Regions from separate parts of the Desulfitobacterium chlororespirans DSM 11544 genome, predicted to be linked through region 2. Evidence: predicted binding sites of a transcription regulator. Region 2 holds the regulator's gene; the other holds the start of a gene.

Region 1 (15,513 bases), on a different contig from region 2:
GTATCTAATTAAGTTTATTAAGCAGGGAAAAGGAATAGAATTTTGCTTTTTACTTGTTCGAAATCTTGACAGAGGACACAGCAACGGACTTAACGAACGGACGGCTCACCTTTGCAGGATTGGATCAGGGACAGAGCGCTCTCTACTTCAGCGGCGTCACCCTCGATAACCAAGGTGACCGCCCCTTCTGAGCCGGCAACACCGCCGGCCCCGATGCATTTGGCCGTAACTTTATAAAGGTTTTCCAGGGCGGTGATTTCAGTAACGACGGTCGCTCCCAGCATGGGGACGAGGCCGGTTTTAGCACCCAGGGCGGTGTCCGCGGGAGCGGAAGCCATAAATTCAACAGCTTCACGGACATCGGGAATCAATTTCTCAAGGCCGATGGGAACGACCAACTGAACACCTCGGGCATAGAGGGGGCCTAAAGCCGCGCCAATGGTACCGGCCATAGAATTGGAGACCAATACTGCTGCCAATCCGGTAGAATCCAGGGCATTGCCTCCCTTAATGAACACATCTCCCGGTTCCAGCTGGGGAAGATAATCTTTCCAATGGAGCGAGCGATCAAGGGCCTTGCCTTTAGCAATAATAAAGGGATGGATGCGCTGCTCTTCTTTGCTTTCCCCGGTTTTGCCGTCGGCGATCAAGCCTACTGTGTAACGAGTTTTTTCTGCAAGAGTTTCATTGAGCAGTTCTTCCACAAGAAACCCATTGGTAGTTCCTCCGGCCAGAATGACCGTATGGTTTTGCAGCGCTTTCTGGAGAATAGGTAAAGCTTTTACTCCTTTGGCAATCAGCCGCTTTGATTCACTGGGGGTTAAGGTGAATTGTGCTCTCATCGTCATTCCTCCAACTGATCAGTGAACTCTTGTCTCTGATCTTTTTGAATTTTCCACTATTTACATAGCTTTAGGTGTTGACTTTTTCTATTAACCCTTATATTATAAAAGTGAAAAAAAGATTCAGTCAAGTTTCTCGCGGAGCTCCTCCAAGTCGGTTTAAGAGTTTACAGGTTACCCATTTCGAGTTGTCTATCCTTATGGTGTTAAAGAACTTGAATCCTTAACCTTAATTTCTAGCTTTTTGGACGTTTTCGCTTTGTGGGAATCCGAAGAACCTTTCCAGAGTAACAGGCTCATGTGTTCAATCCTTAGTTAGTTTGCCCAACATCGTTTCGGTTCACTATCTTAGTTAATATTTTACCCAGGGAAATCTTCTTCGTTGGAGGAGCTTTGCGGGATTATAATTTACTGGAAACCTTTGATCAAGTCGATCAAAGGTTTTTTATTTGCTTTTTTATGAGGATAGTTGCCATTAATACCAAAATGTAGTAACACCTTAGCGTCCTGCAACATAATTTAGACTAGGAAAAACATTCCAAAGCCTAAAGATACAGGAGGGAAATAATATGGCATTAGGTGCAGGTTTAGACGGTTGTGGACCAAACTATCTCGCTGGAATCGCTATTGTTGTTGTAATTATTCTTCTGCTCATTGCTATGGGCATCGTATTCTAAGTTGAGGGATATAAATACACTTGTCAGGAAAGGGGGATTACGTTATGTTCGGATACGGTGGCGCCTGCGGCGGTGGCGGCGGATTCGGCGGTTATGCCGGTGTCGGGATCATCGCTATTGCAATTCTTATCCTGATTGCTCTTGGTGTAATCTTCTAATCAATGCTTCTCCTGAGCGTCCCTGTGGGGACGCTCTTTGATTTTGATCTTGATTATGGTAATCTAAAACCAGTGGAAATGGAAATTAGTATGAATCGGGGGATAATTTTGAAGCCAAGAGTTTTTATTACACGCAAAATTCCAGAGGATATACTTACATTAATAGAAGAAGTTTGTGAGGTTAAAGTTTGGCCTGAGGAAGATACTCCCATTCCGCGCTCTGTTTTGGAGCAGGAAATCCGTGAGGTTGATGGATTATACTGTCTGCTGACAGAGACCATAGACGCTTCTTTGCTGGACTTAGGCAAGAATCTTAAAGTAGTCAGCAATATGGCGGTAGGCTACAATAATATCGATATCGAAGCGGCAACACAGCGCAATATTTTAGTGACGAACACCCCGGGAGTGCTGACGGAAACGACGGCAGATCTTACCTTTGCCTTGCTGATGATGACCGCCCGTCGTATGGAGGAGTCTTCCCAATATCTTCGTCAAGGTCACTGGAAGACATGGTCCCCCATGCTTTTAGCCGGTCAGGATATTTTTGGTGCCACTTTAGGGATAGTAGGCATGGGGAGAATCGGCGAGGCTTTAGTCAAGAGAGCGAAAGGCTTTGACATGAAGATCATCTATTATAACCGGACCCCCAAGCCGGAGCTGGAAGAAAGCCTGGGGATTGAATACCGTTCACTGGACGAATTATTGCAGGAAGCGGATTTTGTCTGTATTTTGACTCCCTATTCTCCTGAGACCCGGAATTTAATCGGCAAAAGGGAATTGGAGCTCATGAAGCCTACCTCGATATTGATCAATACGGCCCGGGGAGGCATAGTGAATGAAGAAGATCTCTATGAAGCTTTAGCCCAGCAGCAGATTTATGCAGCTGGTCTTGATGTCTTTGCTCAGGAACCTTTGCCCACAGATCATCCCTTGCTGACTCTGACGAACTGTGTGGCCCTTCCCCATATCGGCAGCGCAACCGTTAAAACCCGTCGGGAAATGGCGCGGCTGGCTGCTCAGAATTTGCTTGCATCTCTGCAGGGGCAGCGGCCGCCACACTGCGTTAATCCCTCTGTTCTCACCCCTAAACTGTAGTTGGGATAAGGAGCCTGCCGTTCATGTTTTACTATTCACATCTGGCGGATGTCGGCATTGAAGAGCTCACTCTGGCCTGGAATCGTTGCTGGCAGGGCTATTCCTACGAAATCCGCTACTCAACAGCACAAATGCAAGCCTGGTTGGAGAAGTGCCGGATCGATTTGTCCCATTCCACGGCCTTGAGAGATTCCCAGCGGATTCTCGGCTTTGCTCTTTTAGCCCTGGAAGACCGGATGGGCTGGATTGCGGGAACTTGTATCGATCCGGAGTTTAGGGGGCGGCGGCTGTTTCGCCCCCTTTTAGAGGATCAACTGGCAAGAGCGGAGTCCCTGGAATTGAAGGGAATTCAGCTTGAAGTTTTAAGTCACAATTATGCCGCTAAGAGCTATGAAGGGATCGGTTTTCAAAAAAAACGCGACCTTTATGTTTACCGGTACCAGGATGGGATTCCTTTGGCCTGCGCCAATGCGGGCCGGGGATGCTCTTTGCGGCAAGCAAACCTGTCCGATTACTTTCAGGCAAGACATGAAGCCGGTTTTCACCCTCCCTGGCAGAGGCAGGAGGGATATCTTAGGCGCTATACAGCACTGAGAGCTTGGCTGAATGCGGAGGGAACGGCTGGCATACTGATGCCCCAGGAAAGCCATGTGGTGTTGGACGCCTGGACCATGGCCTGGGAACAGGCGGAGAGGCTGATAAGCTCCGTTCTAAGCCTTAGCCAAGGGGAGTTTGTTCTGACCAATCAGCCTAAGGATTGGCTGACGGCTTATCTGAGCCGACAGGGAGTAAATCCCAGCGATATTCAATATGAAATGATCTATCCTATGCACCCTATCCAGTCTGCCAACATAGAATAGAAGTAAATTATCTTTGCTGACATAATCATCAAAAGAGCGCATATACTGAAAAAGTGAGGGTGAAGGATGGGCAAAAGGAGATCCTGTATTTACCTATTGCCAAAAAATGATAAATTTGTTATGATTGAGAAATAGAGTAGAAGGGGGGAGTTTAATGAGCGATAACGAAAAGCTTGTGATTGAAGCGATACTAGCTTCGATTGGATTGGAATCCATTAAGGGTCCTAATTCAAGAATCAGCTGCAAACCACAGTAATGAGCAGCAAAGCCAATTGAATCCATAGAAAGGATCTGGTAATTTGTCGGTCACCCAACAAACGATGTCTAACCTAGATAGTTTCTGTGCACCCAGGTAAAGCGAGTTCCTCATCGAGTAGGCAACTCGCTTTTACTATTTATGGCATTTCATGTATAATACAGACATAATAATGTGAATAATGGGGTGACTTTTATTGAAACCACATATCTTAGGTATTGCTGGGAGTCCGCGGCGCAACGGAAACACGGATCGTTTATTAAAAGCAGCTATGAATGCCTTGGCTGAAACAGGCTATTCCACCGAGATCATTAATATCCGTGATCTGCAATACTCACCGTGTTTAGGATGCAACGCCTGTTCGAAAACCGGCCGGTGTGTTCAAAAAGATGATATTCAATATCTTCAGGAACGACTTGTGGCCGCTGACCGGATCATTGTGGCAGCGCCTGTGTTTTTTATGGGAATTAACGCTCAAACCAAAGCAGTGATCGATCGCATGCAGACCTTTTGGGCTTTAAAATATGTCTTTAAACAACCTGTAATTACCGATTCGGAACGGTTGCCTCGTTATGGCCTTTTCCTCTCAACGGCAGGAACTCAATTCCCGGATGTTTTTGCCTGCGCTGAGCGGGCTGTAAAGAATCTGTATCATGTCTTGGATATCAAATACTATGGGAGTTGTACCTATAAGGGGATTGATCAGAGCGGGGATATTGAGCAGCATCCTTCAGCTCTTCAGGAAGTTCGTGAAAAAGCCTTAATTCTTGCTCAGCTATAAAATGAATGTGATTAAATTGTGAAACTTGATCTAAAAATAATGGGAGGACTGTGCTATACTTGCTTTAGGATGGATTAGTACATTATCCCGTTAAAAATATAGAATAGAAAGGATATTTGCGTATGGCGGAGCCAATTAATTCCCAGGAAACCAAAATTGCCATCGTCACGGACAGTGCTTGTGATTTAGAGCCAGAGCTTATTGAAGAATATGGCATTGAAGTCGTACCTTTACATATAATTTATCGTGACTGCGAGTATCGGGATCGGGTCGATATCTCGCCCCAGGAAGTTTATGATTCTTTGGAACAGGAGGTTCCCAAAACATCGTTGCCCTCTCTCGCTGAGATTCAGGCGGTCTTTAACCGCTTGCGGGAACAGAAGGTGACCCATATTCTGTCTTTACATCTATCCAGTGGACTTAGTGGTACATATCAGGCTGTTTCCATGATCGCTCAGGAATTTAAAGACATGATCATTGAAGTTGTAGACACCAAGACCCTCTCGATGGGCCTGGGGATGACTGTCATTGAGGCTGCCCGGGAAAGCCGGCGAACTGTGGACTTTGAGCAAGTGGTGGCTTCAGCGAAGAAGGCGGTTGAACAAATCAAGGGCTATTATGTTATCTCTACTTTAGAGTATTTGAAAAAGGGTGGGAGAATCGGCTATGTTGCCGGTACCATTGGTGAATTGCTGAACCTTAAGCCCATTATCTCGATTAATGAAGAAGGTAAATATTTTACCTTTGCCAAGGTGCGCGGACGGGAGCAGTCCTTAAAGCGGTTAAAGCAGGTTCTCCTGGACCACGTGAAGGAGAGTATTGCCAGTGTGGCCATTGTCCATGGCGGTTCGGAAAAAGAAGCCCGCGATTTGGAAAAAGTAGCCCGGGAGCATCCCAACGTGACAGAAGTCTTTTTTGGTCAGATCAGCCCTGCTTTAGGTGTGCATACGGGGCCGGGCCTCGTGGGACTGCTGGTTTATCCCCGACTCGAAAGCAGTATTTAAGAGACAGCGTTTATGTTCCACTGGAGGAAAGTATAACGACCTTGCCTACTTTCCTCCAGCATAAGTGCAACCAACGACTTCGCCTTTGGTAAGGTATGAAAACGGCGAAGTCGGGTTTTCTTTACCATAAGATAAGCTTGCAGATCACTCTGTGAGCTTCTTTTGCACCTTAGAGAGTCTTGCTGCGGCAAGATAGCCCTTGCTTGACCATAGTTGATATGGAAGGAGAAGAAGCCGATGATTCAAGAACGTTACCGATTTTGGCTGAACAACCCCTACTTTGATGAGGATACGCGCTCTGAAGTGGCCGCTATTAACGATGAGAAAGAGATCGAGGACCGCTTCTATACGGATTTGGAATTTGGCACCGGAGGACTGCGGGGGGTGCTCGGTGCCGGGACCAACCGCATGAATATCTATGTTATCCGCAAGGCAACTCAAGGCTTGGCGGACTTAATTCTGGAAGAGGGAGAAGCAGGGAAGAACCGGGGTGTGGTGATTGCCTACGATTCCCGCCGTTTTTCCGATCGCTTTGCCAAAGAGGCTGCTTTAGTACTGGCCGGCAATGGCATTAAAGCTTACTTGTTTGAGAATCTGCGCCCCACGCCTGAGCTTTCTTTTGCCGTTCGCCACCTCAAAGCTCAGGCAGGCCTGGTGATTACCGCCAGCCATAACCCCAAGGAGTATAATGGCTATAAGGTGTATTGGGAAGACGGCGGCCAGGTCCCGCCGGATCGTGCGGACCGGATTCTGGCTCATATCAAAGCTCATCAGGCTTGGGATGATATTCTCCCCCTTGAGGAGGCGGAAGCCCGGGACAAGGGACTGCTGGTTGAGATTGGGGAAGAGATCGATGCCGTTTATTTGAGCAAGGTCAGAGAGCTGGCCTTATATCCGGAGCTTTCCCGGACCAAGGGAAGCAATCTGGCCATCGTTTATACTCCCTTGCATGGGGCAGGGAATGTGCTGATCAACAGAATCCTCACCGAGATGGGCTATTCCGTATTTACGGTTCCTGAACAAGAGAAACCGGATCCGGAGTTTACGACAGTTCCTTACCCTAATCCAGAAATCCCCTCCACCTTTGATCTGGCCAAAAGCTACGGCAAAGCCAGAAAGGCCCAGATGTTAATCGCCACCGATCCTGACGCAGACCGTCTGGGCATGGCTCTGCGCACCCCTCAGGGCGATTACCGGCAGCTCACCGGGAATCAGGTGGGGACCCTCCTGAGCTATTATCTGCTCACCCAAAAGAAGCGGCTGGGTATTCTGCCCCCTAATGCCGTCGTCATCAAGACCATTGCCTCCACCGATCTGGCGGATCTCCTGGTCAAAGACTTGGGAGTCCAGGTGGAAAATGTTCTCACCGGTTTTAAATTCATCGCCGAGAAAGAGCAGGAAATGGAAGTTCAGGGCAGCGGAGATTTCCAGTTCGGCTTTGAAGAGAGCTATGGTTATTTAGCCGGGCATTTTGTGCGGGATAAGGACGCGGTGATCGCTGCGCTCCTGCTGGCGGAAGCCGCTCTCTACTATCAGGAAGAAGAAGGCCGTTCCCTACTGGAGGTTCTGGAGGAAATTTACGAAAAGTACGGTTATTTTATCGACGCTCAGATCTCCATTACATTAGAAGGCAAAGCAGGAAAAGAGCAAATGGAGAAGATGATGGTTAAACTCCGTGAGACCGATGTTAAGTCCTTCGGTGGAATTGCTATCGCCTGCATTGACGATTATGAGCTGAGAAAAGGAAGAAGGATGATTGAGCCCTGCCATAGTTATGATCTTGCTCTTCCTCAGTCCAATGTGATCCGCTATTCCTTCCAGGGCGGAGGATTTGTGATGGCCCGTCCTTCAGGAACAGAGCCGAAAATTAAGTTTTATTTCAATATCAGGGGCGTTAACCCACAAGAACTCCCCACCACTTTGGAAGCTGTGAAAAAGGATTTGCTTGAGCTGATTAAGGATTAAGAATTAAGAAATCTTTTTACCCTCTGGGCGGTTAGGCTTAGGGGGTTTTTCAACATATAAAGGTCAAAAAACATCAGAATTATTTCTGACCAATATTGACCTTTGCTGATAAAAGGATCTATAATAGAACTATAAAATTTTACCAAAACTAGTTAGGCATTGATCAAGGAGGGATTGCCATGTCTTTTGATACGAACCGCTTTACCCAAAAATCTCAGGAGGCCATTATTCAAGCGCAAACGATGGCGGAGCGTAATGGCAACAGCCAAGTGGAGCCTGAGCACTTGCTTTTAGCTCTCCTGGAACAGGGAGAGGGGGTCGTTCCCCAAGTCCTGACCAAGCTTGATATCCCGGTGGGGGCTTTGGTTCAAAAAGTACGCCAGGAGGTTAATCGCCTCCCGCGCATGATGGGAGCTAATGTTCAGCTGACCGTTTCACCCCGTCTGCGGACGGTGTTGGTCTCGGCTCATGATGAGATGGAGACCTTTAAGGATGACTATGTAAGCACCGAGCATCTTTTGCTGGCGACTCTCAGTCAAGGCGGGGGAGCAGCGGAGAAAATCTTAAAACAAGAGGGTCTGAATCGGGAGAAGCTGCTGCAGGCTTTGCGTGAGGTGAGAGGGACTCAGCGGGTGACGAGCCAGACGCCGGAAGGAACCTTCCGGGCCCTTGAACAATATGGACGCAATCTTGTCGAACAAGCCCGCCGGGGAAAACTTGATCCGGTCATCGGCCGGGACGAAGAAATTCGCCGCGTCATCCAGATTCTCTCCCGCAAGACCAAGAACAACCCTGTTCTGATCGGAGAGCCTGGTGTGGGAAAAACCGCCATTGTCGAAGGGTTGGCACAGCGGATCGTCCGTGGTGATGTTCCCGAATCGGTGAAAGATAAGAAGATTATTGCTTTGGATATGGGCTCTTTGATCGCCGGAGCGAAATACCGGGGAGAATTTGAGGAACGGCTTAAAGCGGTGCTTAAAGAGGTTCAGGAACGGGAAGATATCATCCTGTTTATCGATGAACTGCACACAGTGGTGGGAGCGGGAGCAGCTGAAGGGGCCATGGATGCCGGCAATATGCTTAAACCCATGCTGGCCCGGGGTGAGCTGCATATGGTGGGAGCCACAACCTTGGATGAATACCGCAAGTATATTGAAAAGGATGCCGCTCTGGAACGGCGCTTTCAGCCGGTTACGGTGGGAGCTCCCAGTGTTGAGGATACCATCTCCATTTTGCGGGGGCTCAAAGAACGCTATGAAACCCATCATGGCGTAAGAATTACCGATGGAGCGATTATCGCCGCCGCAGTTCTTTCCGACCGCTATATCAGCGATCGTTTCCTGCCGGATAAAGCCATCGACCTCATTGATGAGGCTGCTGCCCGCATGCGTATGGAGATCACCAGTGACCCCTATGAATTGGATCAAATCAAGCGCCGGATTCTGCAGCTGGAGATTGAGCGGGAGGCCTTAAAGAAGGAAAAAGACGAAGGCAGCAAGGAACGCCTGGAAAAGATTGAAGAAGATCTGGCTAACCTCAAAGAAGAACGCAGTGCCCTGGAAGCCCAGCTGCAAGGGGAAAGAGAAGTTCTGGCCAGAATCAACTCCTTCAAGGAAGACATCGATCAGAACCGCCTGAAAATGGAACAGGCCCAGCAGGCTTTCGATTATAACAAGGCGGCTGAGCTGCAATATGGCATATTGCCAAAGCTGGAGAAGGAACTCAACGCTTTGGAAGAGCAGCTTCGCAACCGGAAGAACACCTTACTCAAGCAGGAAGTAGGGGAAGAGGACATTGCCGAAGTAGTGGCCAAATGGACCCAGGTTCCCGTTGCCAAACTTTTGGAAAGCGAAATGGATAAACTGGTCCATATGGAAGCGCGCATCCATCAGCGGGTGATCGGGCAGGAGGAGGCTGTGAAAGCGGTAGCCGATGCTGTCCGCAGATCCCGGGCCGGCCTGCAGGACCCCAACCGGCCCTTAGGTTCTTTCCTGTTTCTCGGCCCCACAGGGGTAGGGAAGACGGAGTTAGCCAAAGCTTTGGCTGAATTTCTCTTTGATGATGACCAGGGGATCGTGCGTATCGACATGTCCGAATATATGGAAAAGCATACCGTTTCCCGCCTGATCGGCGCTCCTCCGGGGTATGTAGGCTATGAAGAGGGGGGCCAGCTGACGGAAGCAGTAAGGCGCAAACCCTATAGTGTGGTCCTCTTTGATGAAGTGGAAAAAGCTCATGGGGATGTTTTTAATGTGTTGCTGCAGCTCCTCGATGACGGCCGTTTAACCGACGGGCAAGGACGGGTGGTTAATTTTAAGAATACAGTAGTCATTCTGACCAGTAATATCGCCAGCCCCTTGATTCAGGAATTGACGGCCTCAGGAGCGGCCCAGGAAGTGCTGCGTTCCCGGGTCACTGAGGAACTCAGGCTGCATTTCCGGCCGGAGTTTTTGAATCGGTTGGATGAAATCATCGTTTTCCACCCACTCGGTCAGGAGCATATTGGTTCCATCGTGCAGATACAAATCAATAAGCTGCGTGATTATCTGGCTCCCCGCAAAATGACTCTGGAGCTCTCTGAAGCGGCGTTAAATAAAATCATTCAACAAGGTTATGATCCGATCTATGGAGCAAGACCCCTGAAAAGGGTGATCCAGCAAAACCTCCAAAATCCTTTGGCCATGAAAATCCTGCAGGGAATCCTTCATGAAGGGGATCATGTTCTGGTCGAACTTGACCCTCAGGGCGAGCTTCTGTTTAAAAAGTCGGAATAAGGTGCTTGCATCCTGCCCGGGAACACTATAAACTAGAATTGGCACCATGTTGTGGCAGAATAGTATTGGCAAAAGGGAGTGTCCCATGAAGAATTCAAAAACAGATCTGATTATATTTGCTATAGCCATGATTTTTATTTTCTTTTCCGGGCGGCTTGAACCGAACATTCGTCTCATCATTACCGGTGTCTTGATCGTCGTCATCTTGATTAACAGAGGACTCTCTTCAAAAAAAGGCAATGAGAAGGAAGTTAAGAAAGAATGAATAGGTGGGTTTTTTTGACCAATGTCACGACGGAAGTAGAAGCGGATATCGTGAGCGGTCTGCTTGAGCAGGGGCATATCCCCGCTCAAAAGGCCTATCCCGGGCTGGGAAATCTGAAGGCGGCCTATGGTATTGTTAATGGGGTCGAGATCTATGTGCCTGAGGATTGTCTTAAGCATGCCAAGGAGATTCTTGCTGCCGAGGGAGCGGGAAATGCTCTGGATGATACCCCGGACCCCGATATTGAAAGTGATCACTAAATAAAATAAGAAATAAAGTAAAAAGAAATCCCCGGAAATGTTCATTGGTTCATTTTCGGGGATTTCTTAATGATCTGGATTTATCACTGAAAGAAGTCTTGTTCAACCGACTGCTTCGCGGTCGCGATAGGCGATCACTTTACGGCGTATTCTTTGGATGGTATTATCCAGAGACTTAGAACTTACACCAAGGTATTGGGTGATTTCCCGCTGCTTCATGCCGATCAGGTAATGATAGCGAAACACTTTGAGCTCTAATTCTGAAAAACCATTCATAAGTCCCTGTAAAAAAAGGCGGGTTTCGTCTAAAGCGATCACCTTTTTTTCAGGATCATCATGGGTGGCCACAAAGCTTATAAAAGAATCGGTCTTATCGTCAGCCAAAACATTATTCAAGGAATAAGCTTCGTTGAGATTGAGGTGTTTCTGCCGGTTATGAGCGCGCAAGCTGTCAATGAGCTTGCGCTTAATCACCATACGGAGAAAATGTAGGAAAGGAATCTCCGAGCTGGGATCGTAGGATACGATGGCTTTGTATATGGCAATCCGGCCTTCCTGGAGCAAGTCATCATATTCGGCTCGATTGAGAAAATACTTATAGGCAATTTTGCGGATTTCCGGTTCATAGTATTGAATAAGCCAATTCAAGGAATCCTGATTGCCAGAGCGCGCGGCTTCAAGTTGAGCATCGATGTCTGCCAAGAGGGTATTAGGTGAAGTCATGCGCACATCTCCTTATCAAAGATATAGACTCAGTCTTTAGTCTAAGAAAATAAACCTTCTTTGACAAGGCACATATTATGGACAACTATCCAATTTTATCCCGAATTATCAAAGGTTTTTATTGATCAAAGTTTTTATTATTGAATCATTTTTAAAAGATTGACGGTTTCAATGGCGGTGATGGCAGAATCGAAGCCTTTATTGCCGGCTTTTGTTCCGGCCCGCTCAATGGCTTGTTCGATGGTATCTGTGGTTAAAACACCGAAAACAACGGGCAGTTTGGCTTCTAAACCGACATGGGCCACCCCTTTGCTTACTTCGGCACTGACAAAGTCAAAATGGGGTGTGGCACCGCGAATAACGGCTCCCAGGCAGATAATGGCATCGTATTTTTTGGTTTCGGCCATCTTTTGCGCAACTAAAGGGATTTCAAAGGCTCCGGGAACCCAGGCGATTTCAATATCGCTTTCCGCAACACCATGGCGGAGGAGGGCGTCAAGGGCACCTCCTACCAGTTTGTTGGTGATAAATTCATTGAAACGAGCGGCGACAATCCCAAATTTTAATCCTTCAGCAATCAGTTTACCTTCATAAGTCATCATAGTTCTTCATCCTTTCTAATCATCGTGAATCACAAGTATTCTTAAAGTATAAGCATTCTCTAAACTATTAACGAACGCCGGGCAGGTAATGACCCAGTTTAATTTTCTTGGTGTGCAGATAATGTTCGTTTTCCGGTTTAACCGGCATTTCCATGGAAACACGCTCTTGAATCTCCAGGCCATAGCCTTCCAAACCGACGATTTTACGGGGATTATTGGTCATCAGCCGTACCTTGCGGATGCCTAAGTCCACCAGAATCTGAGCTCCTACGCCGTAATCCCTGAGGTCGGCAGGGAAACCTAAGGCAAGATTAGCTTCCACAGTATCTTTGCCTTCTTCCTGCAATTTATAGGCCTTCAACTTATTGAGCAGCCCAATGCCCCGGCCTTCCTGGCGCATATAGAGCAAGACTCCCCGGCCTTCTTTTTGAATGCTTTCCAGAGCGGCAGAAAGCTGCTCGCCGCAGTCACAGCGGCGGGAATGAAAAACATCTCCGGTCAGGCATTCTGAGTGGACTCTTACCAGCACCGGCTCACCATCGTCCACATCCCCCTTGACCAGGGCAATATGCTCTTGTCCATCCAATAAACTCCGATAGCCCACTGCTTTGAAGTCCCCAAAGTCTGTAGGAAGTTCAATGCCGACCACCCGTTCCACTAATTTTTCTTTTTGGCGTCGGAAATGAATGAGATCTTTAATGGTAACCATTTTGAGATCGTGTTTTTTAATAAATTCCATGAGGTCGGGAACCCTTGCCATCGTGCCGTCGTCTTTCAAGATTTCGCAAATGACCCCAGCCGGTTGAAAACCTGCCAAGCGGGCAAGGTCCACAGCACCTTCTGTATGACCGGCACGGACCAGGACGCCTCCTTCCCGGGCTTTAAGAGGGAAGATATGTCCGGGACGGCGGAGATTCTCTGGGCGGCTCTGAGGATCAAGCAGGACTTTTACCGTATTGGCCCGCTCAAAAGCGGAGATTCCCGTAGTGCAGTCGCAGCCATCCACACTTACGGTAAAGGCAGTTCCATGGGGATCCGTATTGTGGGTTACCATGGGCTCAAGGTTTAAGGCTTGAATGCGTTCGGCGGTCATGGGGACACAGATTAAACCCCGGCCATAGGTGGCCATAAAATTGATCGCCTCAGGGGTTGCTCTTTCTGCAGCCATCAGCAGATCCCCTTCATTTTCTCTTTCCTCGTCATCCACAACGACAATCATTTTGCCTTGGCGAATGTCTTCGATGGCTTCTTCAATCGTGTTAAAGCGAAATTCCATGTTGATCACTCCTGTCTAAAATCTAACCTAGATAAAGCCGTTTTCGGCTAAGAAACTCATGGATAAATCCTTTGGGGGGGCTTCTTTTTTCTCCATGAACCGTGCCACATACTTTCCGATCAGGTCGGTTTCCAGATTGACTATATCACCCACGCCTTTAAAGCCCAAAGTGGTTTCCTGGCGGGTATGGGGGATCAGAGATATGGTAAAAGCCTGGGGGAGGAGATCCACCACGGTAAGGGAAATGCCGTCAATGGCGATGGAGCCTTTGGGCAAAACATAGTTTAAAAGTTCCGGGGCGGCCTTGATGGTAAAGACCCGGGCAATTCCTACCGGGGTGATTTTTTGAATGGTGCCCACTCCGTCCACATGACCGCTTACCAGATGGCCGCCCAATCGGGTGGAGAGCTGCAGAGCCCGCTCCAGGTTGACCCGCGTTCCCCGGCTGCATTCTTTAAGATTGGTTTTATTTAAAGTTTCTGCCATGACATCCACGGTAAATAAATTTCCCTGCATCTTCACCACCGTGAGGCAGATACCGTTGACGGCGATACTGTCTCCGATTTGGGTGCCTTCAAGCACTTTAGTTCCTTCCAGAGTCAATTGAGCGGAATCAGGGAGAACCTTCAGATCCGCTACCTTGCCTAACTCTTCGATGATACCGGTAAACATGTTCACTCACCTCTCTTAACTGCTTAATCGGATGATTGCTTAATCGGCATAATTTACTTTGGCCCGGACCCGAAGATCTCCGGTTCCTCCGTCGATCTCCAGGAATTCCAAAGGAATCGCCTGTGCCATCAAAGGAAGCTCAAGCCCGGTCAGAGGGGAAGGGCCTCTGCCGCCGATGAGTTTGGGCGCATAGATAAACTCCACCTCATCGATAAGCTGTTCGCGGAGCAGGGAGCCGGCCAGCCCACCGCCGCCCTCCAGCAATACGGAGTTCCAACCTCGTTTGACTAAATCCCCCAGCAGGTCTTTTAAAGGAACATAACGGGGTGAATCATACTGCCAAACCTCTACATTCTCCAGAGCTTGCAAGGCTTCCAGTTTATCCAAAGGAGCGGAAGCCGTGGTTGCGATGAGACAGGGGGCCGTGCAGGAGGAGGCAAGTACGGCGGCTTGCAGAGGAATTTTCAATGCTCCATCCACGATCAGGCGCACCGGGTCCCGGCCTTCGCCAATCCGGCAATTCAAAGCAGGATTATCCTGGCGCACGGTTTCACTGCCCACCATAATCACATCGAAGCGATCGCGCAGCCGGTGGACATAGGCACGGGAGGCTTCATTGGTAACCCATTGGGAATCTCCCGACTCCGTCGCTATTTTACCATCAAGGGTTAAAGCCGATTTGTAGAGGACAAAGGGAAGGCCGGTTTGTATAGCCTTTAGAAAGCCCTTGTTTAAGGTCCTGGCTTCCTTTTCTTTAAGCCCCACATCAACCTGGATGCCGGCTTCCCGCAAGCGGGCGATTCCTTGTCCGCCCACTAAGGGATTGGGATCCACCATAGCCACGACGACGCGTTGGATTCCCGCCTTAATCAGTGCGTCGGCACAGGGAGGGGTTTTCCCGAAATGAGAACAAGGCTCTAAAGTGACATAGGCCGTGGCTCCCCGGGCATGTTCTCCGGCCGCCTGCAGAGCGTGAACTTCAGCATGGGGAGTGCCGGCTTTTTGATGATAGCCTTCACCGACAATAGCGCCATCGTTAACGATGACACATCCTACGAGGGGATTCGGGCTGGTCCTGCCCATAGCCAGGGCTGCCAATTCCAGAGCCCGGGACATGTAATGATTGTCAAGTTCCATGTGATCGCCGCCGTTTCCCATCTCTTTGAGTTAGTTTTGCTTAGTTTTCCATAAAAACACTATAAAAAACCCCAGAGTTCATCCTCTGGGGCCTAAAAACCATGACAAATAAAAAGCGCATCAGCACTTTAATTTCCTCTTCTCATCCAGACTTTACTGTCGGCTC
Region 2 (15,513 bases):
CCGATTCGTTCTCTATCCTCTTTTGAACTAACAATTACAATCTCAGCGACAGCCTCGGACCGCTCAAAGAGCGAGAGAGTATGGGCGAGAAGCGGGCGTCCCTGCAAAGGGAGGAATTGTTTATTGACGGAGGCTCCCATGCGTTTTCCTTGACCTGCAGCAGGGATGATGACACCCAGCTTAACCAAGCGCATTCACCTCATTCGTCCCTGACAGGCCAATCGACTTTTTTTCAACAAGGGCTTTGGGTTTAGCAAAGATCATCCGTCCCGCGGCAGTCTGCAGTACACTTGTTACCAACACAGTGATGGTTTGCCCCATATAACGCCGGCCGGTATCCACAACGATCATGGTGCCGTCATCCAGATAGGCGACCCCTTGTCCCGGCTCCTTGCCCTCTTTCATCACCTGAACTTCCATTTCTTCTCCGGGAAGGACAATGGGTTTCACTGCGTTGGCCAGCTCATTGATATTGAGGACCTTGACCCCTTGCAGTTCCGCTACCTTATTAAGGTTATAATCGTTGGTGAGAATAGGGGCGCCAAGATTCTGCCCTAAGCGGACCAATTTGCTGTCCACTTCAGAAATATCTTCGAAATCTATTTCCATGATCTCCACATTGTTAGCCAACTCTTCCTTGGAGATTTGGTTTAAGATATCCAGGCCCCGACGACCGCGGTTGCGCTTCAGCAGATCGGAGGAGTCAGCGATATGCTGGAGCTCTTCCAGAACAAAGCCCGGGATCAGAAGTGTGCCTTCAAGAAAGCCGGTCTGAACGATGTCCGCAATACGCCCATCGATAATCACACTGGTATCCAAAATTTTATAATTGGGCAGAGCTGCTCCAAGACTTTGTCTATTGCCATCCTTACCCTTGCCTTTCTCTCCTTTATCCCCTTTAAATTTCGGGAGAAAGGTGAAGAAGCCCAAAACCTCCTCTTTGCGTTTTACCCCAATGATCAAACCTAAATAACCAAAGGAAACGCTTAAAATAATGGATAGTACAGAGCCGATAATGGGGATGCCCCTCAAGGCACTGCTTAATAAACTAGCAATTATAAGTCCGATAATAACACCAACTGCTCCACCAATCAAATCGTGTGTAGGCACTTTAGTCATGCGGGCATCGAACCAGGAAATCATCTTCAAAAAACCTCGCATGCTCGCCGGAGCAATCAGGAAGCCGAGAATAGCAAAAATTGCTATCATCGCCACAAAAGTCCAAATGGGAGAAATCTGCCATCCCAGAGACTGGAGCACCTCAAGTCTCATAAGAATAACATTAAGGTAAAAACCTATGGCACCTGCTAAAACCGTGATGATAACGCGCACAATGTTGCGAATCATCATTTCACCTCCTTTATCATATTTTGGCTGAAACCTTTTTTCATTATACAAGAAATTACCATATATTTTCAATTCTAAAATTTAGGCAAGAAGTCCCTTAATTTTCTCAGACATTTCATCTGCTTTCACACCCTCAGCCAGAATCAATTCGCTGACGAGAATCTGATAAGCATTATCATACATTTTCTTCTCACCTGTCGATAGTCCCTTTTCCCTATCCCTCTGAGAAAGACTGCGCACCACCTCCGCAACAGAATATATATCCCCGCTTTTTATTCGATCCATATTGGCCCGGTATCTTCTGTTCCAGGCCAAAGCAGGCAGAGTGCTTTCATTTTCTAGAATTTTCAAAACCTGAGGCACCTCTTCGGAAGAGATAACCCCCCGTATGCCCAATTGATTCACATTTTTTAAAGGTATATAAACCTTCATATTCCCTACCGGAATATTCATGACATAGTACTGATGGGACTCGCCAAGAACTTCTCGCTCTTCGATAGCTTCGATGACACCTGCCCCGTGCATAGGGTAAACTACTCTATCTCCGATATCAAACATTCAGATCCCCCCTTATACTCATTATAGCAATATTTAAATAGGGGGTCAAAAATTTTTTAATTATATCACAGACGAGCTATTCTGTCAATTTCTTGTTTTCTTCGAGTTTTATTTATCGGAATTAGAGGATTGTAGAAAATTGACAACTCCACCAACCGCTCGCTATAATTAAGGTGTCAGAAAGGAGTGAGGAAATAACTCATGGAAAATCTCACGGATCGCTATCAAATACTCGTTGAATCTCTCTTAATCCGCCACCAAAGTGTCTTGGATATCCTGACCAAGGGTCAGGAAGCCTCTGCTCGGGTCAATCGGGCTGTGGTCAAGACGGTAACCGATTGTGGCTGCTTAAGCATAGACGCCCGCAAGAAACCTATCCCGGAAGAAGCGAGTTTTAGCGACTTAAAGAGTTTGCTGGACAGCCAGCTTGACGGCGAGCTTTGCGAAAGCTGCAAAGACATCATCGAAACGGAACTGGGTAAGCAGCTCTTCTACATAGCCGCCTTAGCAAACACCCTGGGAATTTCTCTTGACGACGTCATCCAAAAAGAAGAAACACGACTTGCTACCCTGACCATCTTTAACCTCACCTAGAACCCGCTCAATTCTGATGTTACCATGTGAACCTTAAATAAACCATAAACATTCTCTTAACTTTTAGTGAAAAATCTGTTACAGCCGTATCTTCAGGATGCGGCTTATTTTATATCCATTTCAAGCACAGCAAGATTACTGCTCAAACATAACCTGGACAGCCTCCTCCACCGTCTTCACCGGAATCACCGTAAAGTTCCCGGGAACCTTCACCGCTGAGACATTAATACGGGGAATAATACAGCCTTCAAAGCCCAGCTTCACAGCTTCCTTCACTCGATTCTCGATCTGAGAAATCCCGCGCACTTCCCCGGTAAGCCCCACTTCCCCAATCAAAGCATAGCGCTTCACCGGTCGTTCCCCCAGGCTGGAGGCAATAGCTGCAATGCAGGCCAGATCCACTCCCGGTTCATCGATGCGGATACCGCCGGCAATATTGATAAACACATCCTGAGCTCCCAGATGAAGGCCTACCTTTTTATCCAAAACAGCCAGGAGCATTAAAATCCGGTTGTAGTCGATTCCCGTAGCCGTACGGCGAGGCGGTCCATAGGTGGTGGGAGTCACGAGAGCCTGAATCTCCACCAGCAAAGGCCGGGAACCTTCCACGATCACCGCCACCGAGGAGCCGGGCGCCGTGGCTGAATTCTCTCCCAAGAACACTTTTGAGGGATTGGGAACCTCCACCAAACCATCTTCATGCATCTCAAAAACACCGATCTCATTGGTGGAGCCGAAACGATTCTTCACTGCCCTTAACAAACGATAAACATGATGACGGTCCCCTTCAAAATAAAGCACCGTATCCACAATATGTTCAAGGACTCTCGGTCCGGCGATAGCTCCGTCCTTGGTCACATGGCCGACAAGAAAGATGGAGATCTCCTCCTCTTTGGCTAACCGCATCAAAAAGGCCGCGCCCTCCCGCACCTGGCTCACACTGCCTGCGGCGGCCTGCAGCTCTTCTAATACCATGGTTTGGATAGAGTCGACGATTAAGAGACCCGGCCGCATAGCCAAAGCCACGTCCCGGACCACCTCCAGCCGGGTCTCTGTTAAAATATGCAAACGGGATTCCTTAATGCCCAGCCGCTCTGCTCTCAACTTAATCTGCTTCTCCGATTCTTCTCCGGAGATATACAATACATCCATGCCCTTGGCCAATAATCCCGCCGTTTGCAGAAGCAGGGTGGATTTGCCGATGCCCGGCTCACCGCCCAGAAGAACAAAGGAGCCGGGGACGATTCCCCCACCCAAGACCCTATTCAGCTCCTGACTGCCCGAGCTGACCCGTTCTTCCTCCCGGATCTGAATCTCTGTCAAAGGCGTCGCCTTCACCCCTAAGGGGGTACGCTTAGCAGCGGCACGCTCCACAACTTCTTCAACTAAGGTATTCCATTCCCCACAGCCCGGACATTTCCCAAGCCAACGAGGGCTTTCCTGACCGCAGGACTGACAAAAAAACCGCGTCTTCACCTTTGCCAAAACCCTATCCGCCTTTCCTCCGCATATGTTCTATAATACACTAACTCCCTCAAAGAGCTTTGGCTTGCGCCCAAAAGATAAGGTTGTGAATTCACCCAACCTAATTATTATACGGCGCAGAGGGCTCAAAACCCTTTTCATTCCAGTGTGATCCACTTAAGAATACAAAATTCATAGGGTTCCCCATCCACCATGCTCACCCCTGACACGTTTACGCCAGAGAAGACCATAGACTAACCCCAAGGCTAGTCTATGGCTGTTCATTCTTCTCTTAACCCGCAGACCGACTCAGCTGCCGCTCCGTCACTCCGCTGCATCGGCTTTTTTGTTTTTACGGGCTCTGACTTTGGCGAATTTCATCTTGTCCTCTACGGCCTCAACTTTGATTTTGTCCCCGGACTTAAATTCTCCAAGGAGAATCTTTTCCGACAAGTTATCTTCGATCAGGCGTTGGATAGCCCGGCGCAGAGGACGGGCGCCGAAGGTGGGATCATTGCCTTCTTTGGCAATAAGCTCAAGCGCGCTCTTTTCCACCTGGAGGTCATAGCCCTGTTCCTGGAGGCGGCCATTGACCTGCTTCATCAAAATCTCGGTAATCTTCAAGAGTCCTTCAGCTTGAAGGGAATGGAAGACCACAATTTCGTCGACCCGGTTGAGGAACTCCGGACGGAAGGTCTTTTTCAGTTCCTCCATCACCCGTGAGCTCATATTCTTGTACTCGGTTTCCTCATCCCTGCGGGAGGCAAAGCCCAAAGCTTCTTTCTTCATGAAGGAAGCGCCTACATTGGAAGTCATAATAATCACCGCATTGCGGAAATCCACCGTCCTGCCCTTGGTATCGGTGAGACGGCCATCCTCCAGAACTTGCAGCAGGATATTGAAGACCTCAGGATGAGCCTTTTCGATCTCATCCAGCAGGATAACACTATAGGGTTTACGGCGGATCGCTTCGGTTAACTGACCCCCTTCATCATGACCGATGTATCCAGGAGGGGCTCCCACCAGACGGGAAACCGCATGCTTCTCCATATATTCGGACATATCAATGCGAATCAGAGCGTCTTCCTCACCAAATAAGGCTTCTGCCAAAGCCCGGGCCAGCTCAGTCTTGCCCACTCCGGTAGGTCCGAGGAAGATGAAGGAGCCTACCGGGCGTTTGGGATCTTTTAACCCGGCACGAGCCCGCCGCACAGCGCGGGAAACAGCCTTCACAGCATCTTCTTGCCCCACCACCCGTTGATGGAGAACCTCTTCCAAACCCAGGAGCCGTTCGCTTTCTTCCTGAGCCAGCTTCTTCACCGGGATTCCCGTCCAGCTGGCCACGATCTGAGCGATATCATCGGCGGTGACCTGACTTTGGCTCACATCCCGTTTGCTCTCCCAGGTGTTGCGAAGCTGAGCAAGCTCTTCCCGAAGCTGATGCTCTTCGTCCCGGAACTTGGCGGCTTTTTCAAACTCTTGACCTAAGACAGCCGCTTCTTTCTCATTCTTCAGGGCTTCGATCTTTTCCTCCAAAGACTTGAGATCGGTTGGAGCCGTAAAGGTCGCCAGGCGCACTCGGGAAGCGGCTTCATCCATTAAATCAATGGCCTTATCGGGAAGGAAGCGATCCGAGATATACCGATCGGACATCTTCACAGCCGCTTCCACCGCTTCATCGGTAATCTTGGTCCGGTGATGGGCTTCATAACGATCCCGTAAACCCAGGAGAATCTGAACAGCCTGCTCTACTGTAGGCTCTCCTACGGTAATGGGCTGGAAACGCCGCTCCAGCGCGGGATCTTTTTCAATATATTTACGATATTCATCCAAGGTCGTCGCGCCAATGCATTGGAGCTCTCCCCGGGCTAAGGCCGGTTTGAGGATATTGGCCGCATCGATGGCTCCTTCAGCCGCTCCGGCCCCGATTAAGGTGTGAAGCTCATCGATGAAAACGATAATGCGGCCATCCACCCGAATCTCTTCCATGACCTTTTTCAGGCGTTCTTCAAATTCACCGCGATATTTACTTCCAGCCACCACAGCGGAGAGATCTAAGGTAACCACCCGTTTGCCCGCCAGGGTTTCGGGCACCTTATTATTGATGATCCGTTGGGCCAGACCCTCGGCAATGGCCGTTTTCCCTACACCCGGTTCGCCGATCAGCACAGGGTTATTTTTGGTACGGCGGCTGAGGACCTGAACTACACGCTCAATCTCGTCTTCCCGTCCCACTACCGGGTCCAGCCTGCCCTCCCGGGCTTGTTGGGTCAGATCCCGGCCAAATTCATTCAAAGCCGGTGTATTGGAAGCTCCATTATTCTTGGCTGCACCGGGCCCGGGAGCACCGCCGGGCATGGGAATATCATCCGGTTGGCCTCCTAAAAGCTGAACTACTTGCTTCCAAATTCTTTCCGGGCTCACACCGAGATTGCGCAGCACCCGGGCCGCTACACCTTCTCCTTCCATCAGCAGACCGAGGAGCAGGTGCTCAGTACCGATATAGCTGACCCCATGACGACGGGCTTCTTCATGAGCCAGCTCTATTACCCGTTTAACCCGGGGAGTCAGGCTCACCTCTCCGGTAAAGGGCTGGCCGATACCGGTCAGGTTACCGATTTGTTCCCGAATTTTCTCCGGAGTCACCCCGATGCCATGGAGGGATTTGGCGGCGATACCCTCCCCTTCAGCCACCAAGCCAAGCAGCAGGTGTTCTGTGCCAATCACATTGGAGCCCATGCGCTTTGCTTCGTCTGAAGCGAATTGCAGCGCTTTAAGGGCTTTCTCCGTATATTTTTCATTCATTTTTGATTTCACCATCCTTGTTTTAATCCATAAATCATTGCTCACTGAAAGAAGTCTCGTTTAATTTACTTCAGCCATAGCCTTGCGCATATAGCTGGCACGCTCCTGATCCCTTTGCTCCGGACTAAGCTCCCGCTCCAAGCCATATTGCAGGGAAGCCGGCAAAGTCTCCACCAACAGGGTACTGAAGCTTTGCTGACGCGGAGGAAGAATTCCCATATCGACTCCCAGGCGATCCAGGGACAGGCATTGCAGAGCATCCTCAGAGTTGAGAAGCCTGGCCTTTTCCAGGGTTCCCCGAGCTCTCCAGACCTTATCCTCGAGGACCAGGGGGGCCTCCCGGACCAAGCCTTCCCGGGCGTGAACCTCTTGTTCGATAATCTGTCGGGTCACCGCTTCCAGATGGGTGATGGTATCCTCTTCACTCTTGCCCAGAGTAATCTGATTGGATACTTGATAGATATGCCCAAAGGCTTGAGAACCTTCCCCATACAAGCCCCGGACAGCTAAGCCCAGATGATTGAGAGCCCCCAGCAACTGCTGCACACGGTTGGTCATGACCAGCGCCGGCATATGCACCATCACTGAGGCCCGCATGCCTGTGCCCACATTGGTGGGGCAAGCGGTCAGATACCCTTGGGCTTCCCGATAGGCGAAATCCAAACGTTCCTCCAACTGGTCATCCATGGTATTGGCCAGGAGATAGGCTTCCTTGAGCTGATCTCCCGGCAGCAGCACCTGGATTCGGAGATGATCCTCTTCGTTGACCATCACGGAAACCCGGTGATCCGAATTAATCGCCACCCCGCGAGCGCCCCGGGAATTGACCAAGGCCGGGCTGATCAGATGTTTTTCGATCAGCACATACTGCTCAATCGGAGTCAAATCCTTCATAGAATAATAGGTTAATTTATCCTGATCGATAGTCAGGGATTCCAGCTCAGCGGAGACTTTCTGTTCAATGTCCTGAGAGGCTTCCTGGGAAAGCCCCAAAGGGAAAGGCACTCCTTCCAGGTTGCGTGCCAGACGAATCCGGCTGCTCAGCACCACCGGCGTGTCCTTGTTTTCCTTCATCCACTCACTATTCATCAGCAAATGTTCTTTTCTCTCCATAGTCTCATCCCCCCAGCTTCTGCTCGAGTTCACGAATTTGGTCACGCACCACGGCGGCTGCTTCAAACTCTTCCTTGCGAATGAGCTGTTGGAGCTTTTCCTTGAGTTTTTCAATCTCCGCTTTTTCGCGCAGGTCGGCTCCTTTGCGGGCAGGAATCTTGCCCACATGACAGCCGCCTCCATGGATTTTGCGCAGGATAGGCTCCAGCTCCGACTGGAATTTATCGTAACAACCGCTGCAGCCCAGCTTTCCCGCCTGAGTAATCTCCGAAAGCCGGCGGCCGCACTGGGGGCAGGCTTCTTCCTTTAAGGCCTGGGCATTGGTGGTAAAATTAAAAAGGGACTGTAAGAAATCCGGAATAATTCCCGGGCTGAAAACAAAGCTCACTTCCGGAGCATTCTTAGCGCAGTGATCGCAAAGGTACAGTTTGACCATTTCCCCATTGACGATCTTGGTAAACTGAACATTGGCCTCTCTCTGTTGGCAATGTTGGCAGAGCATAGTGATCCCCTCCTGTTTAATGCAAATCCTCACGGCTTAAGGTCAGAAGGATTCGTTTCATCATATGAGCTCTGAGCGCGTTGGTGGTGGGGCTTTCCGGGCCCAGAGTATCCCGGTGGAAAACAGTACGAATGATTTCTTCTTCCCGCCGGGTAATAATCTCATCTTCAACCAGGCGCTGCAGCAGATTAAAGGCACGACTTTCTCCCAACTGGCTGCCGATAAGCTGCTTCATTATATTTTGAAAATCTCCGTCATCATGAAAGCCCAGGCGGACAATCCGCAGATACCCGCCGCCGCCGCGACGGCTCTCTACCAAATATCCCCGCTCCACGGAAAAGCGAGTATCAAGAACATAATTAATCTGAGATGGAGCACATGAGAACTCCTCAGCCAGAACACCCCGTTGCAGGATAACATAGCCCTCCGCCGCTTGTTCCAGGATCCGCTTCAAATAAACCTCGATGCGGTCCGCTAGATTTCCCATTACACGACACTCCCTTGACTATGACATTCTTTGACCTTATGACCTTCTTTGACCTTTGATTAATATTTTACCCTAAAAATGCATTTTTGCAAATACTTTCAGCAGATTCTTTCTGCCAGTCTTACCAAACTATCCTTCCCGATTTCTTATAAATCATTGCATAGTGTTATCCGGAGCGGGCAGAGGGAACCGGCTGAGGGTGATAAAAAAACTTCGTTTTTGCCAATCAAGCAAAAACGAAGTATGCCCATGTCCCCAGGGTGATGCATCCCGTTAAGGATAAGATGATATAGACTTTGGTTCCCGACCAAAAGGGCTGGTCCTCTGCCAGGAAGTCTTCAGCAAAGTCTTCATCGGTATCCTCTTTAAAATTAAAGCTTTCCCGGTCCTTTTCATTATGATTAAAGTTCCTGCCCTGACCCTCACTATTAAAAGGACCTCTTTCCGGAACCTTTGTCTGCTCAATATCCTTAAAGGAAGGCTTCTTCAGGTAGTCACCAGACTCAGCCTCTTTGGTCCCCGGGTCCACAGATTTTCTTAAGGGCCCTGCCGTCCGGGATGCGATATCCTCCCAATGAATCGTACCTTTTAATAGATAGTCAATCTCCTCTGAAGTGAGTCGAATTTCTTTTTCCTTCATGTCTGCACTACGCTCCTATTGGGTTTAACTTACACATTTTGGTATTCGCTAAAAAAAGAAAAAACCCTGCTTGCCATAGCAGGGCTAAAGGCCTATTTATCCAAGAATTTTGTACTAATTTGTCTGACTTTGCTGCGAATCACCTGATTCATAAAGCAGAACCGACCTAACTAAGCAGTGCTCAGCCTACTTCACAAGCAACACCGGAACCGATGATTTCTGCAATACCCGTTGGCTGACGCTGCCCAGGACAGATCCCGTGATAGGTCCATAGCCATGACTGCCGATAACCACCAAATCAATATCATCCTTCTTAATCTGATCGATAATCTTAATGACCGGATGACCAATCTCCAGCACCGTTTTCGTCGGCACTCCCTCCGCAGACACTTCTGCCATGGTCGCCTCTAAGGCCATCTGGCCGTTCTTTGCAACATCCTCCTGGGAAAAAATATAGCCATAAGGCACAGTGTTGCCCCAAAGAGCTTGAGGGGTATAGGTCACATGAATGAGTACAATTTCTGATTGAAAAAGTCCGGCCAGCTCGACAGCCGTCTTAAAGGCCCGCACAGAGAATTCTGACGCATCTGTTGGAACAAGTATTTTCTTATACATAGAAATTGCCCCCTTCTTTTAAAGACTCCCGGCAAGGATTCTTCTTACTTTAATTTTAAGTAGTTATTTTTCAAAAAGCAACTTATAATAGTGTTTTATAGGACATTTTTAAAAATGTAGCAGGTCGGCTTGTTAACCATCTCAGAAAGAAGTGGGAATTTTGCAACCCTATGTAAAATCATTCCGTTATGGCTGGAGCAGTTGGAGCATCTTAGTCATAGCCTTCATTACCGTCTTTTTTCACCGCTTATCCGTTGGCTCTGTAGCAGATGAACTGACCCGGGAAATTCCCATGAATTCAGTGACCCTGGGGAATCTGACCGCCATGAACTATTACGCCTACGCCCTGATGCAAATACCCGTAGGCATCCTGGTGGATCGCATCGGTGTCCGCAAAATCAACTTCTGCGGGCTCTTAGTCACAGCGGCCGGAAGCATTCTGTTCGGACTGGCCCATACCCTGGAAGCAGCCTACCTCTCCCGTTTCCTGGTCGGCATCGGTTCCTCGGTGATTATCGTCTCCATCTTCAAGATTCAAGCCACCTGGTTTCCTCTTTCCCGCTTCTCCGCCCTGTCGGGACTGACGTCCTTCTTTGGCAATTTCGGCTCCTTATTGGCTCTCTACCCCCTGACCTTTCTCTCCCTGACCTTCGGTTGGCGGAACGTCTTTTATTGGATGGCCGGCATCTCTCTTTTGTTGGCCCTCCTGGTACTCTGGGGAGTGCGGGATGCCAGGACGGAGATTTCCAGCCCCTCTCGGGAGACAGCCGCAGCAGGTTCAGCAGGTCCAACCGGTCCAACCGGCTCAATCAGCCCCTTAAACCGAAAACATTCCCAAGCCTCAGAACATACCTACACCGCAGTAAAGCCTCTTCCTTTCCTGGCCTACCTCAAGGAAAGCCTCTCCTGCGTTCTCAAGAATCCCCGGACCTGGCCCAATGTGCTGATCCTTTTCGCCTTTACCGGATCCAGCACCACCTTGCTGGGACTGTGGGGAATTCCCCTCATGACTCAACTCTACTCTCTCGATAAAGCCACCGCAGCGGGATATGTGACCTTTGCCACCTTCGGCTTTATCCTGGGCGCTCCTTTGCTCACCCTTTGGGTCCGTTTGCTGAAGGGTATCCGCCCAACACTTTTAGCCGGGACGGGGCTTAACCTGCTGTTGTGGATATACATCGCCATCATCGCCGGCGGCCGCCCGGCGGCAGAGCTCTGGCCCGCCTTTTTCTTCATCTTCGGCCTGCTCATCATGACTCATATTCTCGCTTTCTCCAATGTTACCGCTGTCAACCCTCTCCACTACAGCGGCATGGCCACAGCGATTACCAATATGGCCGAATTCATCGGCAGCTCCCTGGCCAGCTTAACCATCGGTCTGATTTTGGATTTCAGCGGCAATCCCAGTGCCGCCTGGTGGGTCATCCTGAGCATGGCTGCTTTAGGCTTTATGGCCGCTCTGTTGATAAAGGAACAGCCCGTTCCAGGGTAAAAAACAAAGAACCCTTTACGGGTTCTTCGCAATATCCTGATCTGGAGCAGTTTTTTAATATACTTCCGGCAGAGGCTTGAAATAGCCTTGAGGATGTTGGCAAGCCGGGCAAAGATCGGGAGCTCCGGAGCCCTCATGAACATAGCCACAGTTCTCACATTTCCAGGAGATTTTTTCATCTTTTTTGTAGAGAGTGCCATTTTCCAATTCAGCGGCCAAACGGGCATAACGCTCTTGATGGTGAGCTTCTACCGTGGCGATTTTGCGGAAGGCCACAGCGATCTCGGCATAGCCTTCTTCATCAGCAATATCGGCAAAAGTATTGTAGTCGATTACTTCTTCACCTTCACCGGCGGCTGCGCTCTTCAGGTTGGCCAAAGTATCCCGATAGTTGAGAGGATAATCGGCGTTCACACGGAAAACCTCCGTTTGATCACCGGCATATTTTTGCAGGAATTTATAGAACACTTTTGCATGCTCTTTTTCGTTGTCTGCAGTAGAGATAAAGATGTTTTGAATGGCTTGGTGTCCTTCATTCTTGGCGACGCCGGCGTAAAAGGTATAGCGATTGCGTGCTTGAGACTCCCCCGCAAATCCATTGACTAAGTTCTGAAATGTTTTTGAATCTTTGAAATCCATTGATACAAACCTCCCCGTTTTTACTTTTGGTAGTATACCAAGTATTGGTCTTTCTATACTCAGCTCAATACACTTTTGTTAAATTCTTCATTTAGCTTGCTTTTCCTGCCTCTTTTCCTAAAGTTTTTTAAAATCATTATTGATTACCTGATTTGGGAGACATTATCTTCCTGAAAATGGATTGTTATTTTTTCTTTCCAGTGATACGTTATTATGGCGGCTACTATCTTTAACTACATAAGAGGTTATACTATGAATACGCAGTACCTGAATAAACTCAATATGCCACGGCCCATCCTGGTTCTGATCATCGGGGGATTTATGCACTCAGTGGGCAGCTCCTTTATGTGGCCCCTGAACAGTATCTTTATGCATAATATCCTGGGGCGTTCCCTCACCGAGGCAGGAGCCCTTATCTCTCTGCAGGCTCTGGCCACCTTGGTGGGACAGTTTATCAGCGGTGTCCTGGCGGATCGCTTTGGTTCCCGCAGGGTTATGATCTATGGGTTGATCGGCGCGATTCTTCCCCTCATTTTAATCAGCTGCTTCCCTATTTGGGAAGTGTATGCCCCCGGCCTCCTTTTCTATGGTTTTGCAATCGCTTTCATTTTCGTCCCCATCAATGCCTTAGTATTTACCCTCTGGCCTGAAGGCGGGCGGCGGGGATTTAACCTGCTCTACGTGTTCAACAATGCCGGAGTAGCTGTGGGAACAGCTTTAGGCGGATTTATTGCCGCCCTGTCTTTTAAATTGGTCTTTTTGCTCAACGGTCTTTTCTTTTTTATTTATCTCTTAATGGTTCTTTTCTTCTTGCCTGCCAAAGATATTCAGAGCAAGCCCTTGAGCAAATCCCGGGTTAAAGTGCCTATATTTAAGGATCGCGGCTTCCCTGTTCTGATCGCTCTTTGCGCCGCTATCTTCCTTATGTGGGGTGCCTATATCCAGATCACCACCGTTCTGCCGGTGACCATGACGAATCTGGGGTATTCCTTGCCCCAATACAGTATTCTCTGGACCTTAAACGGCGTGATCATCGTCGCCTTCCAACCGGTCATCCATTGGATTATCCGCCATTGGGCGTCTACCCTCTCCCGTCAATTCTATGTATCCTGTCTATTTTACGCCATAGGCTTTCTGATCCTGCTGGGCAATTTCCCTTACCCCTCTTACTTTATGATGATGATCATCATCACCTTAGGAGAAATGCTGGTGCTGCCCGGTGTTCCGGCTGCGGCCGCTCTCATCGCCCCGGAAGGAAAAACAGCCACCTATCAGGGGGTAGTAGGGGGAGCTGCCTCCGGCGGCCGTGCCCTTGGCCCTATTCTGGGAGGATTGGCCTTTGACCATTACGGCGGCAACATGGCTTGGGCTTTGGCCCTGGTCTTTGTCAGCGTCGCCCTGTTGCCCTTCTATCTCTATCAGCGTCGGGAAAGAACCTTCACGCAGGGAACCGGCGCCAAGGAGCAAGCAATTTAAACTAATAAGCTAAAGAAAAAACACTAAAAGGATGAAATGCTATGCCACTACCGATTGTTGACTATAAATTCTGCCCCCAATGCGGGAAACCTCTCCTCAGCGTCGATTTCTCCGGCCAACACCGTCCTCACTGCCCGGATTGTTCCTTTGTCTTCTGGGGGAATTTCTCCTTAGGGGTAGGGGGAGTAGTCTGGCATGAGGGGAAAGTCCTCCTGGTTCAACGGGCCCATAATCCCGGCAAGGGGAACTGGACCATCCCCGGAGGCTATGTGGAACAAGATGAACAAATCGCCGTTGCCATCACCCGGGAAATCCGGGAAGAAACCGGCATCCACGCCAAGCCCCTTTCCGTCATTGCCTTGCGGGATCGCCCCGGGGAAAAGCATGATTCTTATATCGTCTTTCTCCTGGAATATTTAGGGGGCACTTTGCAGGGTGAGCCTGAAGAAATAAGCGATTTGGGCTTCTTCACCCTTGAGGAATGCGAAAATCTCCCCATCGCCCAGCTCAGTCTCAGTGTGATCAAAGCTTCCCGCACCCTGCTTATCCCCACATCTCCAGGCTTCCTGCCTCAGACAGGGGTAAAGATGATCGGTGGCGATCAGGCTATTTTGTATCAGATATCCAAAGAGCAGGAATAACAAAAGCAGCATGCCATCATAAAAAATGGCCATGCTGCTTTCTTAACCTTAGCCCCTGCCTCCATACAAGGTTTTTAGTTCCTCTTCCTTCATGGTAAAGCTGTGCTCATCATCCGGGAAATTCATACTTCTTACCTCATCCGCATAGTCCTGCAATCCCTTGAGCATGAGTTGATCAGCATTGGCATAAGCTTTGACAAACTTGGGAGCCCGGTTCACCCCATAGGTGAGTATGTCATGGTAGACGAGCACTTGTCCATCGGTATGAACACCTGCGCCGATGCCAATGGTGGGAATTGTCAAGGTCGTAGAAATTTCCTGGGCCAGCTGCTTGGGGATACATTCCAGAACCAGGGCAAAGGCGCCTGCCTCCTGGCATTCCTTCACATCCTCCAGCATTTTGCGGGCGGCTTCCCCATCTTTACCCTGAACTTTAAAGCCACCGAGAACTGCAGCAGTCTGAGGTGTCAAACCAAGATGGGACACTACAGGTATCCCCGCGCGGACAAGAGCTTTGATATGAGGGATCATTTCATCCGCACCTTCCACCTTCACAGCCTGGGCCCCTGTCTCCTGAATAAGCCTTGCTCCATTGAGCAAAGTATCCCTGATGGACAGATGGCAGCTCATAAAAGGCATGTCCGCCACGATAAACGTATTAGGAGCCCCGCGCTTAGCTGCTTTCCCATGATGGACCATGTCTTCCATGGTGACATAAACCGTAGAGTCATAGCCCAGCACCACATTGCCCAGAGAATCCCCCACAAGAATTATGTCCGCACCGGCTTGTTCGGCCTGCTTGGCTGAGGGGTAATCGTAGGCGGTAATCATGACAATCTTTTTCCCCTCATTTTTCATTACCCAGAAGTCTTTTGTTGTTTTCAACGCTTTTCCTCCTTTTTTCAGGAGAGAAGATAAAACTGAGCAACAAAAAAATTCCCCCTTGTCAGAAGGAACTCACAAAACACAGCACTGTTTTATCCCTCTGTCCCGGTCCGTATTGGCTACAGGCAGTATAAATTGAATGGTTCTCATGAAAAGGTGCAGTTCGAATGATACCGCCCAAATCAAGTATAGCAGATATTATCCGGATCGGCTACAGAAGAAAAACAACGGTTCCTGGCACCCCCTAAAACCTTG

The links. The regulator CtsR, encoded in region 2, represses protease genes until heat stress. The targets are predictions, from matches to a motif close to AAGGTCAANNAAGGTCAAAT.
Region 1: a site for CtsR is predicted at 7,698-7,717, ahead of clpB (ATP-dependent chaperone ClpB). Genes of this name have one in related genera too.

What each region holds. Positions count from the first base shown of each region.
Region 1 covers NZ_FRDN01000014.1:178,964-194,476, reverse strand. Annotated here, with positions in the region: gene BUA14_RS21310 (hypothetical protein) at 90-848, opposite strand; gene BUA14_RS21305 (2-hydroxyacid dehydrogenase) at 1,768-2,772, shown strand; gene BUA14_RS21300 (GNAT family N-acetyltransferase) at 2,796-3,632, shown strand; gene BUA14_RS21295 (flavodoxin family protein) at 4,085-4,669, shown strand; gene BUA14_RS21290 (DegV family protein) at 4,792-5,673, shown strand; gene BUA14_RS21285 (phospho-sugar mutase) at 5,911-7,638, shown strand; gene clpB (ATP-dependent chaperone ClpB) at 7,818-10,412, shown strand; gene BUA14_RS21275 (hypothetical protein) at 10,498-10,677, shown strand; gene BUA14_RS21270 (putative signal transducing protein) at 10,674-10,937, shown strand; gene BUA14_RS21265 (sigma-70 family RNA polymerase sigma factor) at 11,040-11,660, opposite strand; gene ribH (6,7-dimethyl-8-ribityllumazine synthase) at 11,798-12,262, opposite strand; gene BUA14_RS21255 (bifunctional 3,4-dihydroxy-2-butanone-4-phosphate synthase/GTP cyclohydrolase II) at 12,330-13,538, opposite strand; gene BUA14_RS21250 (riboflavin synthase) at 13,566-14,210, opposite strand; gene ribD (bifunctional diaminohydroxyphosphoribosylaminopyrimidine deaminase/5-amino-6-(5-phosphoribosylamino)uracil reductase RibD) at 14,250-15,368, opposite strand; FMN riboswitch at 15,478-15,513, opposite strand, start outside.
Region 2 covers NZ_FRDN01000003.1:513,784-529,296, forward strand. Annotated here, with positions in the region: gene ispD (2-C-methyl-D-erythritol 4-phosphate cytidylyltransferase) at 1-188, opposite strand, end outside; gene BUA14_RS02300 (PIN/TRAM domain-containing protein) at 181-1,347, opposite strand; gene BUA14_RS02305 (CarD family transcriptional regulator) at 1,429-1,905, opposite strand; gene BUA14_RS02310 (nucleoside triphosphate pyrophosphohydrolase family protein) at 2,107-2,499, shown strand; gene radA (DNA repair protein RadA) at 2,635-3,984, opposite strand; gene BUA14_RS02320 (ATP-dependent Clp protease ATP-binding subunit) at 4,288-6,768, opposite strand; gene BUA14_RS02325 (protein arginine kinase) at 6,829-7,881, opposite strand; gene BUA14_RS02330 (UvrB/UvrC motif-containing protein) at 7,886-8,383, opposite strand; gene BUA14_RS02335 (CtsR family transcriptional regulator) at 8,400-8,870, opposite strand; gene BUA14_RS02340 (hypothetical protein) at 9,097-9,510, opposite strand; gene BUA14_RS02345 (universal stress protein) at 9,697-10,125, opposite strand; gene BUA14_RS02350 (MFS transporter) at 10,286-11,617, shown strand; gene rbr (rubrerythrin) at 11,672-12,256, opposite strand; gene BUA14_RS02360 (MFS transporter) at 12,509-13,732, shown strand; gene BUA14_RS02365 (NUDIX hydrolase) at 13,774-14,373, shown strand; gene panB (3-methyl-2-oxobutanoate hydroxymethyltransferase) at 14,422-15,258, opposite strand.